Regions from separate parts of the Ensifer sp. PDNC004 genome, predicted to be linked through region 1. Evidence: riboswitches for the same ligand, from Rfam matches in the RefSeq annotation. Region 1 holds a riboswitch; each other region holds the start of a gene.

Evidence for each region. A riboswitch is a leader RNA that binds a small molecule or an ion and turns the genes downstream of it on or off. The one in region 1 is predicted to bind cobalamin.
Region 2: linked by a shared signal. The riboswitch ahead of JVX98_RS08025 (CbtB-domain containing protein) and the one ahead of bluB (5,6-dimethylbenzimidazole synthase) in region 1 are both predicted to bind cobalamin.
Region 3: linked by a shared signal. The riboswitch ahead of nrdH (glutaredoxin-like protein NrdH) and the one ahead of bluB (5,6-dimethylbenzimidazole synthase) in region 1 are both predicted to bind cobalamin.

What each region holds. Positions count from the first base shown of each region.
Region 1 covers NZ_CP070353.1:779,735-784,106, forward strand. The annotation lists gene JVX98_RS11775 (LacI family DNA-binding transcriptional regulator) at 1-571, opposite strand, end outside; gene JVX98_RS11780 (phytanoyl-CoA dioxygenase family protein) at 675-1,868, shown strand; gene JVX98_RS11785 (SDR family oxidoreductase) at 1,957-2,769, shown strand; cobalamin riboswitch at 2,852-3,065, shown strand; gene bluB (5,6-dimethylbenzimidazole synthase) at 3,111-3,806, shown strand; gene JVX98_RS11795 (DUF2865 domain-containing protein) at 3,819-4,372, opposite strand, start outside.
Region 2 covers NZ_CP070353.1:22,277-26,648, reverse strand. The annotation lists gene JVX98_RS08050 (helix-turn-helix transcriptional regulator) at 9-371, shown strand; gene JVX98_RS08045 (SRPBCC family protein) at 368-934, shown strand; gene JVX98_RS08040 (DUF1772 domain-containing protein) at 1,004-1,483, opposite strand; gene JVX98_RS08035 (NAD(P)H-binding protein) at 1,480-2,310, opposite strand; gene JVX98_RS08030 (TetR/AcrR family transcriptional regulator) at 2,415-3,107, shown strand; cobalamin riboswitch at 3,106-3,368, shown strand; gene JVX98_RS08025 (CbtB-domain containing protein) at 3,409-3,585, shown strand; gene JVX98_RS08020 (CbtA family protein) at 3,783-4,372, shown strand, end outside.
Region 3 covers NZ_CP070352.1:1,326,770-1,331,141, forward strand. The annotation lists gene nrdE (class 1b ribonucleoside-diphosphate reductase subunit alpha) at 1-261, opposite strand, end outside; gene nrdI (class Ib ribonucleoside-diphosphate reductase assembly flavoprotein NrdI) at 231-647, opposite strand; gene nrdH (glutaredoxin-like protein NrdH) at 660-881, opposite strand; cobalamin riboswitch at 1,270-1,496, opposite strand; gene JVX98_RS05920 (acyl-CoA thioesterase) at 1,647-2,438, opposite strand; gene metE (5-methyltetrahydropteroyltriglutamate--homocysteine S-methyltransferase) at 2,435-4,372, opposite strand, start outside.

The DNA.
Region 1 (4,372 bases):
TCACCAGCACGGTTGCCGGCGCGCCGCAAAAGCGCTCGCCGAGAAGGTAGGCGGCCGTTTCGCCCGCCGCCCGGTTGTCGGCGCCGGCATAGGCCGTCCGCTGCGAATGGGGCAGGTCGGTTACCAGCGTCACGACGGGCGTGCCGCCCATCTCGAAGCGGGCGACGGCGGCGACGATCTCGGGCACGTCTGGCGCCTTCAGCACCAACCCGTCGGTTCCGCGCAGCCGGATCCGGTCGAGCAGTTGCACGATGTCCTGCGGGCGCATCGTCTCGGCAAAGTGAAACCGGCAGCGAAAGACGGTGGGCGCGAAGGTCAGCGCCTCGCTCTCGAAGGCGCGCCGCACCGCATTGGTGAAGCGCTGCGGCGACTCCATGACGATATCGATCGCGAACTTGCGCCCCTGGATGTCGAGGCCGGCCTGCTGTTTTTCCAGTTCCTCGATGGCTGCGCGAACCCGGGCCTCCGTCTGGCGGCGCACGCCCGGCCGCTCGTTGAGCACACGATCGACGGTCGCGGTGCTGAGCCCGGCCTGAAAGGCGATGTCCTTGACCAGAAACGGATGGGCCATCGTCGCGCTCTCCTGATGGATTTTTGATGGATTCTTGCTCTATATCATGTTTTGCCGCCGCCTATAGTCGTGTTCATCAGGATGTTCCAGAGGAGGAAACGCGATGAAGACCGATAACAAAGCGCGCCAGCGGATCGACCGTGTCTGGCTCACCGAGGAGGCCTGCGATCTCGAGGCGTTCCGGGCGGAAGTCGAACGCCAGACCAATCTGTCCGACTACCCCCATGCCTCCGGCTGCGAAAAGAACGTCCTGATCTATGACAGCGCCGCGCTGATTGCGGCGTGCGGCGATGGCGAGGCGCGGCGTTCGGTTCTGGCGGAAATCTACGAGGCGCTGGCGACGGGCCCCGGCGTGGCGGTCTTCAAGCGCGCCTATGCCGATACGGCGGCAATCGACGTCGCAAGCGGGGTCTTCGACGCCATCATCGAACAGCAACATCGCAGCAACAGCGGCGGTGGCGATCACTTCGCCAAGCCCGGCGCCAACGACCGCATCTGGAATTCGCTGGAAAAGCACTGCCTGAACGCACCGGAGAATTTCGCCGCCTATTACAGCAACGCCGTCATCGCGCTCGTCAGCGAGGCCTGGCTCGGGCCGAACTACCAGATGACGGCGCAGGTCAACCGGGTCAACCCGGGCGGTGCTGCGCAATCGGCGCACCGGGACTATCACCTCGGCTTCCAGACCGCGGCCGTGATCGAGCAGTATCCGGCGCATGTCCACAAGCTTTCGCCGGTGCTGACGCTGCAGGGCGCGGTTGCCCATTGCGACATGCCGCTCGAAAGCGGGCCGACGCTATTCCTCCCCTATAGCCAGACCTATGTGCCGGGCTATCTGGCACTCAACCGGCCGGAGTTCCGCGCCTATTTCGACGCAAACCACGTGCAGCTCCCGCTCGAAAAGGGTGACGTCGTCTTCTTCAATCCAGCGCTCTTCCATGCCGCCGGCACCAACCGCTCCCGAGATATCCGCCGCGTCGCCAACCTGCTGCAGGTGTCTTCGGCCTTCGGTCGCGCCATGGAAACCGTCGACCGACTGACGATGAGCGCGACGCTCTATCCGGCCTTGCGGGCCTTGCTGGCAAACGGCAAGCTGTCGCAGGCGGAAGCGGCCAATGCCGTCGCCTCCTGTGCCGAAGGCTACTCGTTCCCGACCAATCTCGACCGAGACCCGCCAATCGGTGGGCTGGCGCCGAAGACGCAGGCGCAATTGATGCGCGAGGCGCTCACTGCGGGAACGGGCGAGGAGGAGTTTCTTGCGGTGCTTGAGGCGCAGGCGAAGCGCAAGCTGAGCTGACGCGCGAGCTACCATTTGACAGGCTCCCGGCGTGTTTCGCTCGGGAGCCGCAGCCGTTTCAAACGATCATTTACGAGGGAGGAATTCGATGAGTGGACAATTACAAGGCAAGATCGCCATCGTCACCGGTGGTACGCAGGGGCTGGGCGCGACAATTGCTGGCCTTTTCGCCGAGCGTGGCGCCAAGGGTATCGTCATTTGCGGGCGCAACGCCGCCAAGGGACGGGCGAAGGCCGAGCAGATCGGCAAGGCAGATGGCGCGAAAGTCGTCTATGTCGAAGCCGATCTGGAGAAGGTGGACGACGCCCGCAAGGTGGTCGCCGCTTGCGACGCCGAATTCGGCCGGGTCGATGCGTTGGTCAACGCTGCGGCCATCACCGACCGCGGCACGATCCTCGACACCACGCCCGAACTCTTCGACCGCATGTTCGCGATCAACGTGCGCGCACCGTTCTTCCTGATGCAGGAAGCGGTGAAAGTCATGCGGCGCGAGAAGACCGAAGGCACGATCGTCAACATCGGCTCGATGTCGGCGATGGCCGGCCAGCCTTTCATCGCCGCCTATTGCTCGTCGAAAGGCGCGCTCGAAACGCTGACCAAGAACACGGCCTATGCGCTGCTGCGCAACCGCATCCGCGTCAACGGGCTGAATATCGGCTGGATGGCGTCCGAAGGCGAAGACCGCATACAGCGCGAGTTTCACGGTGCGGCTGCCGATTGGCTCGAAAAGGCGGCGGCCAGCCAGCCTTTCGGCCGGCTCGTCGATCCGGCCGAGGTGGCGCGTGCCTGCGCATACCTGTCGTCGGCCGAATCCGGGCTGATGACCGGATCGGTGATCTGCTTCGACCAGTCGATCTGGGGCGCCTACGACGGCTCGCCGCATCCGGTCGCTCCGCTCTGAGGCTAGGCAGAAAGAAGCAGGTGGAAAGCGGCGCGTCCGGTTTCGCCGGGTTGGCGCCGCTTGTCTTTCTCAATTCCCTGTGCACTTAGTGCCGTCGTCAGGTGCTCGCGAAAGCGGGAGAATCGGGAATCCGGTCGATATTCCGGAACGTGCCCAACGCTGTGACGGGGACGATCGCGTCTAAAAGAGCCTTGAATTGATTCAAGGTTTTACCACTGGATCTTCAATCGATCTGGGAAGGTGGGGCGATCGGTTGAACCGAAGTCAGAAGACCGGCCTGGCGAGATAGACCGAACCCCGCGTGGACGGCGGGAGGTTTTCGCATTGTTGGGGATCGAACGATGCTGACTGAACCGAAGGGCGGCCTTGCGGCTGCCGCTGCCTTTTCGCTGCAAGAGCGGGAGGCCGTCTACCGTGCCATCGAGACACGTCGCGACGTGCGCGATGAATTCCTGCCCGAGCCATTGCCAGATGATCTGATCAGGCGCCTGCTGGCCGCGGCACACAGCGCCCCGTCCGTGGGCTTCATGCAACCCTGGAACTTCGTGCTGGTGCGGGCGGAAGAAACGCGCGAGCGGGTCTGGCAGGCGTTTCGCCGCGCCAATGACGAGGCCGCGCTGATGTTCGAGGCGGAACAGCAGGGAAAGTATCGCGCGTTGAAGCTCGAAGGCATTCGCAAGGCGCCGCTTAGCATCTGCGTCACCTGCGACCGCACGCGCGGCGGCACTGTCGTGCTCGGGCGTACCCACAATCCGCAGATGGACGTCTATTCCACCGTCTGCGCCGTGCAGAACCTCTGGCTTGCGGCGCGCGCCGAAGGGGTGGGTGTCGGCTGGGTCAGCATCTTCCACGAGGCCGAGATCAAGGCGATCCTCGGCATCCCCGACCATATCGAGATCGTCGCCTGGCTCTGCCTCGGCTATGTCGACCGCCTCTATCAGCAGCCGGAACTTGCCGTGAAGGGCTGGCGCCAGCGCCTTCCGCTCGAGGACCTGGTTTTCGAAGAAGGATGGGGATGCAGCAAGGAGAAGGCGTAAGGCCTCGCCCGATCAATTCTGGACCGGCTGATAGGCCGGTCCCTTCGGGTGCTTGAGGTCGATCGCAGTTTCTTCCTGCGGCAGGTAGGTGGGGCCGACGACGCGCACCTTGTTCTTCGACGGATCATAGGGCCGCTCTTCGGCCGGCACCTTGGCGGTCTCGCCCGCCGCTTCCGGCTTCTTCGTCTCGATGACAATGATCGACGATTGGTCGTCGCCGATCTTCGTTCCTGTCGTCTTCGGCGTGGTTGCGGCGGTCTGCGGTATCTGGCAGCCGCACTGGCCGGGCTTGCCGACGGCGCGGGTGCGATAGGCAAAGGCGTTGGGCATTTCGGTATAGGGACGGCCGGTCACGGCCGAGACCATCTTGTCGCTCTCTTCCGTGTTGAGGTCGTGGAAATAGAGCTCCGTCTCAGCCCCAGGGCAGCGGGCCCGGCAGGCCTGTTCATCGCGTGGGAAATCGGCCGGCGTCGCATCCGAAGAGATCGGGAAGAAGGCGCCGTCGCAGGTGCGCACGCACATGGTCCTGAGCGTGCCGCTATAGTAGCGCTCCTGCGGCGCGTAGC
Region 2 (4,372 bases), 760 kb from region 1:
TCAACAATATGGTTGAATATCCGAACGCACATCTCGATGCCGTGTTTCACGCGCTTTCGGACCCGACGCGGCGCGCCATGCTCCAGGACCTTTCGCAGGGCGAAAGACTGGTGGGCGAGCTTGCGGCGCCGTTCTCGATCTCGCTGGCCGCGGCATCGAAACACATCAAGGTGCTGGAAGGAGCAGGTCTGGTGCGCCGCGAAGTGAAAGGTCGCACGCATGTGTGCCGGCTCGATGCCGCGCCGATGCATGCAGGCATGGAGTGGATGCGCCACTACGAAACCTTCTGGCGCACCCGCATCGACGTACTCGAGGCGCTGCTTCTCGCCGAAGACGCCACCATTCAAACTGATCCGGAGGATAAGCCATGACTTCGTCTGCCACAGCCTTTGCCGGCGCCGACTACGGCCGTGTCGTCGCACCGGACGCGGTGCGCATCGAGCGCCTGCTTCCCGGCCCGATCGAGCGGGTCTGGTCCTATCTGACGGAGGAGAGCAAGCGCCGGCTCTGGATGGCGTCCGGAACGATCGGGTCGAAGGAAGGAGCCGAGGTCGAGCACGTCTTCCGCCACTCGGAACTGACAGCGGAAGACGATCGGCCACCGCAGAAATATGCCGAGCACGCCGGCGAGGTGCGCAATTACGGTCACGTGCTCGCCTGGGAGCCGCCGCGGCTGCTGGCCTATACCTGGAACGAAGAAACCGGCACGCCCTCGGAGGTCCGCTTCGAGCTCAGCCCCCGCGGCGACAAGGTGCTGCTCGTCGTCACCCACAAGCGCATCGCCGACCGCGCCATCATGACCAGCTTCTCCGCCGGCTGGCACGTGCATCTCGACATCTTGCGCGCGTTGCTGGAAGGCGAAAAGCCGGCCGCCTTCTGGAGCAAGTTTGCCGACCTTGAAGCGCAATACGACGCGCGTATTCCCAAGCCCTGACGGCGGGATGGGCTCAGAGGTCAAGACGCGTGCAGGCGCCGGCAAGGATCCACTTGCCGGCGCTTTTCGTCAGGCACGGGCGAAACCGAGAATGAAGAACGCCAGCGCGCCGATCGACGCGAAGGTGCGCACGTGGTTCCACCAGACCCAATCGGTCAGATAGCGCTCATGCCAGAGATCGGTCGCCGCCTGACCGGGGGCTGCCGCGGCGAGCGCGTCGTTCATCGGCACGTTGAAGACGATGGTCACCAGCAGCACGCCGACGACATAGGCGACACCGCCGGCGGCAAGCCACCACCTCCCCTCGCCGCCCGAGAGGAAGGCGACGACGATGAGCGCCAGGGCGAGCAGGGCCGTGCCCATGAAGGCGCTGAGGAAGATCGGGTTCTGGATCACGACATTGATCGCATTCATCGCAGCGATCCCCTGCTCCGGCGGCAGCCGCGACAGGGCCTGCATGATGCAGACCGAGAAGATGAAGAACAGCCCGGCCATCAGGCCGGAGCCGATCGCGGCGGCAAACGCCAGAGCGGGGATCAGGGGGATCATGCGGCAAGACTCCAAACACCAGTTGCTGCGGTTTCCCGAGCGTAGGCTGCAAAGTCACGCGGACGCCGCCCAAGCACATGCTCGACATCGGACGTCAGGTTTGAATTGCGCCCGTCGAGCACCGAGCTGAAGAGATAGCGGATGAGTTCGACATAGTCATCAGGCACGCCGTCGGCCTGCAAGTGTGCCGCGAAGTCGGCAACCGGTATCGCCTGATAGGAGATCGGGCGGTTGGCAGCCGCGGCGATTTCGGCCACGGCGTCGGCAAAGGTCATCAGCCGCGGGCCGGTCAGCGAATAGACCTTCCCGACATGGCGGTCGTCGAGAAGCGCTTCGACAGCGACGTCGGCAATGTCGTCGCAGCTGATGAAAGGCTCGGTCACCGTGTCCACGGGCAGGAAGACGGAACCGCTCAAGACACCCTCGGCGAGGAACCCTTCGTCGAAGTTTTCGAAGAACCAGCTGCCCCGGATGACCGTCCAGTCGGCGCCGGAGGCCTGCAGCGCGCGCTCGGCCGCTTCCGCCTCGTCCTCGCCGCGCCCCGACAGCAGCACCAGCCGCTTGACGCCGGCGCTGACGGCAAGGCTCGAGAACTTGGCGATCACCTCGACGGAGCCCGGTACCGCCAGATCCGGCTGGAAGCAGACATAGATGCGATCGACGTTTTCAAGGACCGGCGCCCAGGTCACCTCATCCGTCCAATCGAAGGAAGGCGACGCCGAACGGGCACCGATGCGGACCGCTATGCCCCGCTCCCGAACGCGCTCGGCCACCCGCCGCCCCGTCTTGCCGGTACCGCCCAAAACCAGTGTGATCTTCTGAGACATCGTTTCCTCCTGAGGTTCCACCAACAAATATGAGCATCTCTCACATTTGCAAATGTGATAAATCCTCGTATTTTAGGAGTCAAGTCAAAATGTGAGCATTACTCATGATTCCAGATGCAAGCCCCGCCACGCTTCCCGCCGACGACGAGCCTGCGCTGCGCCGGACACCGAGCCAGAAGCGCAGTCGCGAGCGCGTCGAGCAGATCCTCGCCTGCGCGACGGCGCTCATCCAGGAAAAGGGCAGCGACGCCATGCGCATGAGCGAAGTCGCTGAAAAGGCTGGAATTTCGATTGGCTCGCTGTACCAGTACTTCCCCGACAAGGCGGCAATCGTGCGCACGCTCGCCGAGCGCTACAATGCGGTCTGCAACGAGTGCATCGCGGCCGAACTGGCCAAGGTGACCTCGATCGCCGAGCTGCGCGACGCCTTCTCGCTTTTGTTCGATATCTATTACGAGATGTTCCTCGCCGAGCCGGTCATGCGCGACATCTGGTCGGCGATGCAGGCCGACAAGGCGCTGCGCGAAATCGACCTTGCGCAAAGCCGCGCCGGCGGAAAGCTGCTTGCCGATGTCTGGGCCCGGCTTGTGCCGGAGACGCCGCGCGAGGAAATCGACAGCGCCGCCTTCCTGATCATGCATCTCGGCGACTGCACAATGCGGCTTGCAGTCTCGGTCGAGCGCGCCGAGGGCGACCAGATCGTCGAGGCCTACAAGCGCATGACCATCAAGGATTTTGTCGCGGATGGACCGCGCGGCGGCGCGCACTCAATTGACAACTCCATGACACAATCCTAATCATCTGGGATCGATTGGTTCCCGGGACGCGAACGTGTTTCGGGAGTAAACGGGAATGTGACGGATGGACCCAATCTGGGCATTCAAATCACGGCCGACCCCGCGACTGTAGAGCGACGTCGATCCACCGTTCCGGAGCGATCCGGAAGAAGCCACTGGCAAGACCGCGAGAGGGCGGCCGAGCTGGGAAGGCGAGGCAGATCGAGGGCATCGAGCCCAACGCCGTGAGCCAGGAAACCTGCCACTCGATGCGGGCATAGGGCCCAACCGGGAATTTCCCGATGCCATCACGGAGGTTGTCATGGCTACGTCTACCATTTCGAGCACCCCGCTCTCCCTCAGCGATCGTCTGACCGCTGGCGTCATCGCGCTCTTCATCGGCGCATTCCTCGTCTTCGGCGCCGGCCTTGCCAACTCGGCCGTGCTGCACGACACGGCGCACGACACCCGCCACTCCTACGGCTTCCCCTGCCACTGACCGATGCATCGGAACGTGAACAACGTTCCGCATCGAACAATCTGCGGACCTGAACGCATCCGGCCCGAGCCGGATGTCGGTTTGTCTGCATTCCGGTTTTTCCGGCGTGCGAAAGCCATCCGCAGCACAGGCAAAATGGGAAGGCTCAAGGACCGCGCCGCAGCGCGTGGCTTTTGTCGTTATCGAGGGATTTCAAGATGATTGTCAGAACGCTTCTGGCCGCGATCGTGGCTGGATTGATTGCCGGTGTCTTCATGACCGGCGCCCAGGAATTGCGCGTCACGCCGCTGATCCTGCATGCGGAAGAATTCGAAGGCGAGGCTCCGGCCCCCACCGAACAGCCCGCCGCCCAGCCGGGTGCGGCACAGCCTGCCGCGGAAAACCACGACCAGCATTCGTCGCTCAAGGCCGTGTCGCCGCTCGGCGCCTTGCTCGACGCGCTGTCGCCGATCACGCCCGCCTATGCCCATGAGGGCGAGCACGAGGACGGCGGCATCATGTTCGGCATGAGCCGCTTCTCCGGCACGCTGATCGCGAACCTCGTCACCGGTTCCGGCTTCGGCCTGCTGCTCGCCGGCGTCAGCCTGGTGATCGGCTACCCGATCACGCTTCGGAACGGCGCGCTCTGGGGCGCCTGCGGCTGGCTTGCCGTGCACATGTTGCCGGCGATCGGCCTGCCGCCGGAACTGCCTGGCTTTCCGGCCGCCGAACTGGGCGACCGCCAGACCTGGTGGCTCGCAACGGTGGCGCTTTCGGCCGTCGGCCTTTATCTCGTCGTCCTGCGCGA
Region 3 (4,372 bases), on a different replicon from region 1:
GAAGTTGAACGAATACTGGTCCAGCACGTCCTGCTCGTAGTAGCCCTCGGTCACCAGATAATCGAGCTTTTCCCGCAGGTTATGGAAGAAGACCGTGTTCTGGTTGACGTGCTGGAGGAAGTATTGCTTCGCCGCCTGCCGGTCCTTGTCGAGCTGGATCTTCCCCTCCTCGTCGTAGAGGTTCAGCATCGCATTCAGCGCGTGGTAATCCAGCGCCGCTTCCGTCGCCTTCAGGGGGCGTTCGAGTGTTGTGACGTCCAAAATCGTTCCATCCCGTTTTTGACATTGGCGACGTCCTCGTCGGTTCCGAGCAGCTCGAACCGGTAGAGGTAGGGCACCCGGCACTTGTCCGAGATCACGTCGCCGGCGATCCCGTAGGTCGCGCCGAAATTGCTGTTGCCCGCTGCGATCACGCCGCGGATGTGAGAGCGGTTGCCCGCGTCGTTCAGGAAGCGGATCACCTGTTTCGGCACGGCACCTCGGCCATCGTCGCCGCAATAGGTCGGTACGATGAGCACATAGGGCTCCGAAACCGTAAGTGCATCCTTACTTTCTTTGAGCGGTATGCGGGCCGCGCGAAGGCCGAGTTTCTCGACGAAGCGATGGGTGTTTTCCGAGCGGCTGGAAAAATAGACGATCAGCCCCATCGCTTCTCTCCCTCAGGAAAGCGCGCTGATCATGTCCGGGCGGAACCCCGCCCAATGCCGCTCGCCGGCGACGACCACTGGAACCTGCCGATAGCCGAGACCCTGCACGAGCGCGAAACCGTCGGAATCCTCGGAGATATCGACGATGCGATAATCGATGCCCTGGCGGTCGAGCGCGCGGGTGGTGGCGGTGCATTGGACGCAGGCGGGTTTGCTGTAGACGGTGATCGACATGGGTTCCTCGTGAGGGGCTGGCAAATGGGCGCAAAAAATCGGCGGGTCGCGCGAACGCGAACCGTGGGCTTGACGATAGGGTACGAAACATCGCTCCCCGATCGCCTCGACCGGAGTGGATGTCGGCAAGCTGGCCCAAAATCGACTAGGCAGCCGGGCCGGCTCGTTCTGGTCGGGCGCTCTGGAATTTCCGCGGGTGCGGGCTCTCAGGACGCGGCCTTTCGATCAGGCGCGCAACAATGCGCACCCGTCCGCAGAAGGTGGATCTGAACTGGAAGAAACTGACATGACTTCACCCCGAAGCTTTCGACAGGCTGCCGGGGAGATGTCGAGACGATCGGGCAGGCTCATCCTGCCACGCACTCAACCCCTCCGGACACCCCGCCCGTGGACGTTTGTTGCTCGAGGCAGGTCTCCTGGCTTACGGGTCAAAGCTTTCATCCCGACCTTCCCGAGGCCTCATGCCTCAGTGGTCCAATTCCGGACAGTCGCTCGCCGTCTACAGTTGCGGGGGCAGCTACGGCATAGCCTGAGCGGAAACCCGCCGGCGCACCGTATTCCCGTCTTAGCTCCCAATCCTTGCGAATCGGAAGAACCTCGAACACTAGATATAGTAGTTCATCGCAAATCTGCGTCAATAGGTTCTATATGCTGGAGGCAGGGGTGCAGCGGTCTTTTCTTTTTCGGTGTGGATAACGGGGAGTAAATGGCGGGCGCGATCAATCCTGTGGACCGAGGGCGCCATGAGCGGCGCCCCCGGCTTGCTCAGGCGGCGAAGGCCGCAACCGGGCGGTTGCGGCTGTCGACGGCCACCATCACGAAAGTCCCGGTGACGGTCAGCACGCGCACGCCGCTGAGCAGTTCTTCCGACCAGAGCTCGACCTCGATCGTTGTGGAACTGCGTCCGGTCCGGGTGACCCGCGCCAGCGTATCGACGATCGTTCCGGCGGCGACACGCCGCTTGAAATCGCCACTGCAGGAGGCGAGCGCCATCAATTTTCCGGTCAGCCGGCTCGCGGCGACGAAGGCCGCCTTCGTCATCTGGGCGAGTGCATCGCCGCCGAAGAGCGCGCCGGCGCTGTTGGTCTGGCCCGGAAAAATGATGTCGGTCATGCCGACGAAATCGGCCGCGGGCACAGCTGGCGTGGGCTCGGCGAGCGGCGGAAGGTGCCAGTCGGCACCTTTGTCCTGCGGCATCCCAACCATGGTGAACTGTCCGCGTGAGCAAAGATCGCGGCCGCCGGTCGCAAGGTCTTCGGCCACCATCTCGACGTCGACGACCATCGAGAGCCGCCCGACGCGCACCGGGCGGCCAGAGAAACTGACGGTCTGGCCGATGCGGGCGGGTGCGCGAAAGTCGATCCGGTCGCAGGAGGCGGTGACGAAGGGAACGCGGCCGTGGCGGGTGGCGACGATGAAGGCGATCCGGTCCATCAGCGCCAATGCGGCACCCCCGAAGAGGGTGCCGTGATGATTGGTGTCGCCGGGAAAGACGATATCGGCGAGGGTCTGTGGCGCCGGGGTTTCCCCCGACGCCGCTTCCGTGTGGTCCGTCATGCGCGAAGCGCCTTGCGGGGATCATCCGCGAAGGCCTGGCGCAGGGCGCGCGCCGCCGCCACCATGTTGACAAGCGCCGGCCGGGTTTCCTCCCAGCGCCTGGTCTTCAGCCCGCAATCCGGGTTGACCCAGATCTGCGCCGGCGTCAGCCCTTCGGTCGCGCGCTCGATGAGATGCACCATTTCATCCACCGCCGGTACGCGGGGCGAATGGATATCGTAGACGCCCGGGCCGATCTCGTTCGGATAGGCCCTTCCGGTGAACGCGCCGAGCAGTTCCATCTTCGATCGCGACGTCTCGATCGAAATCACGTCGGCATCCATTGCCGCGATCGCCGGCATGATGTCGTTGAACTCCGAGTAGCACATATGGGTGTGGATCTGGGTGGCGTCGCCGACGCCGGCGGCGCTGAGGCGGAAGCACTCCACCGCCCAGTCGAGATAGGCCTTGCGGTCGGCGGCCTTGAGCGGCAGGCCCTCGCGCAGCGCCGGCTCGTCGATCTGGATGATGGCGATGCCCGATGCCTCGAGGTCCCTGACTTCGTCGCTAAGCGCCAGCGCGATCTGCCGGCACACCACCGACCGCGGCAGGTCGTCGCGCACGAAGGACCATTGCAGCATGGTGACCGGACCCGTCAGCATGCCCTTGACCGGTCGATCGGTCAGTGACTGTGCAAAGGCCGCCCATTCGACCGTCATCGGGTTTGGCCGAGAAACGTCGCCGAAGATGATCGGCGGGCGCACGTAGCGCGAACCGTAGCTCTGTACCCAGCCACTTCGGGTAAAGGCGTAGCCCGAGAGCTGCTCGCCGAAATACTGCACCATGTCATTGCGCTCGAACTCGCCGTGTACCAGCACGTCGATGCCGATCTCCTCCTGCCAGCGCACCGCCTGCTCGGTCTCCCGGCGCAGATAGGCGGTGTAGTCGACATAGCTGAGTTCGCCCTTGGCATGCAGGGAACGGGCCTGCCGTACTTCCGGCGTCTGCGGGAAGGAGCCGATCGTCGTCGTCGGGAAAAGCGGCAACGGCAGCGCGTCCGCCTGGAGCGCGCGACGGGCCGGGAAGGGAGACCGGCGCTCGCTGTCGGCTGCCGTCAGCGCCTTCAGTCGCCCGGCAACGAGTGGATCATGGATCCTGAGCGACGTCAGACGCGCCTTGGCAGCTTCGCTCGATGCCGCAAAGGCCCTTTCCGGATGGGCAAGCCCCGGCTCGAAGGCGCGGGCAAGAAGGCTCAACTCGTCGAGCTTCTGCACGGCGAAAGCGAGCCACGAGGCAAGCTCCGGGTCGAGCGCCTGTTCCAGGTCGAGGTCGACGGGCACATGCAGGAGCGAGCACGAGGGCGAAAGCTCGATCCGGTCGCGGCCATGGGCGGAGATGAGCGGCTGCAGGCGGCGCAACAGGCCGGCAAGATCCGTCCTCCAGACGTTGCGGCCGTCGATGATGCCGAGCGACAGCACTCGGTCAGCCGGAGCGGACTGGAGGAGGACCTCGATCTGCTGCGGCGCGCGCACGAGATCGACATGCAGGCCCGCGATCGGCAGCGCCAGGGCGCTCACCATATTGTCGCCGATCGCGCCGAAATAGGTCGCAAGCATGATCCGGAGCCCGGGAACCTTCGCCCGGAACGTATGATAGGCAAGGTCCAGGGCCTGCCTTTCCCGGTTGGTGAGATCGAGCACTAGGCAAGGCTCGTCGATCTGAACCCAGTCGGCGCCGGCATTGGCAAGTTCGGTTAGCAGCTCGACGTATACGGGAAGCAGGCGCTCGATCAGGTCCAGGGGATCGAAATCTCCGCCCTTCGCCTTGCCGAGCTTGAGGAAGGTCACCGGGCCAAGCAGGACCGGGCGGGTTCGATAGCCGAGGGCTTCGGCCTCGAGAAAGGCTTCGAGCGGCCGGTTACGCGTCAGCGCAAAGCGTTGATCCGCTTCGAATTC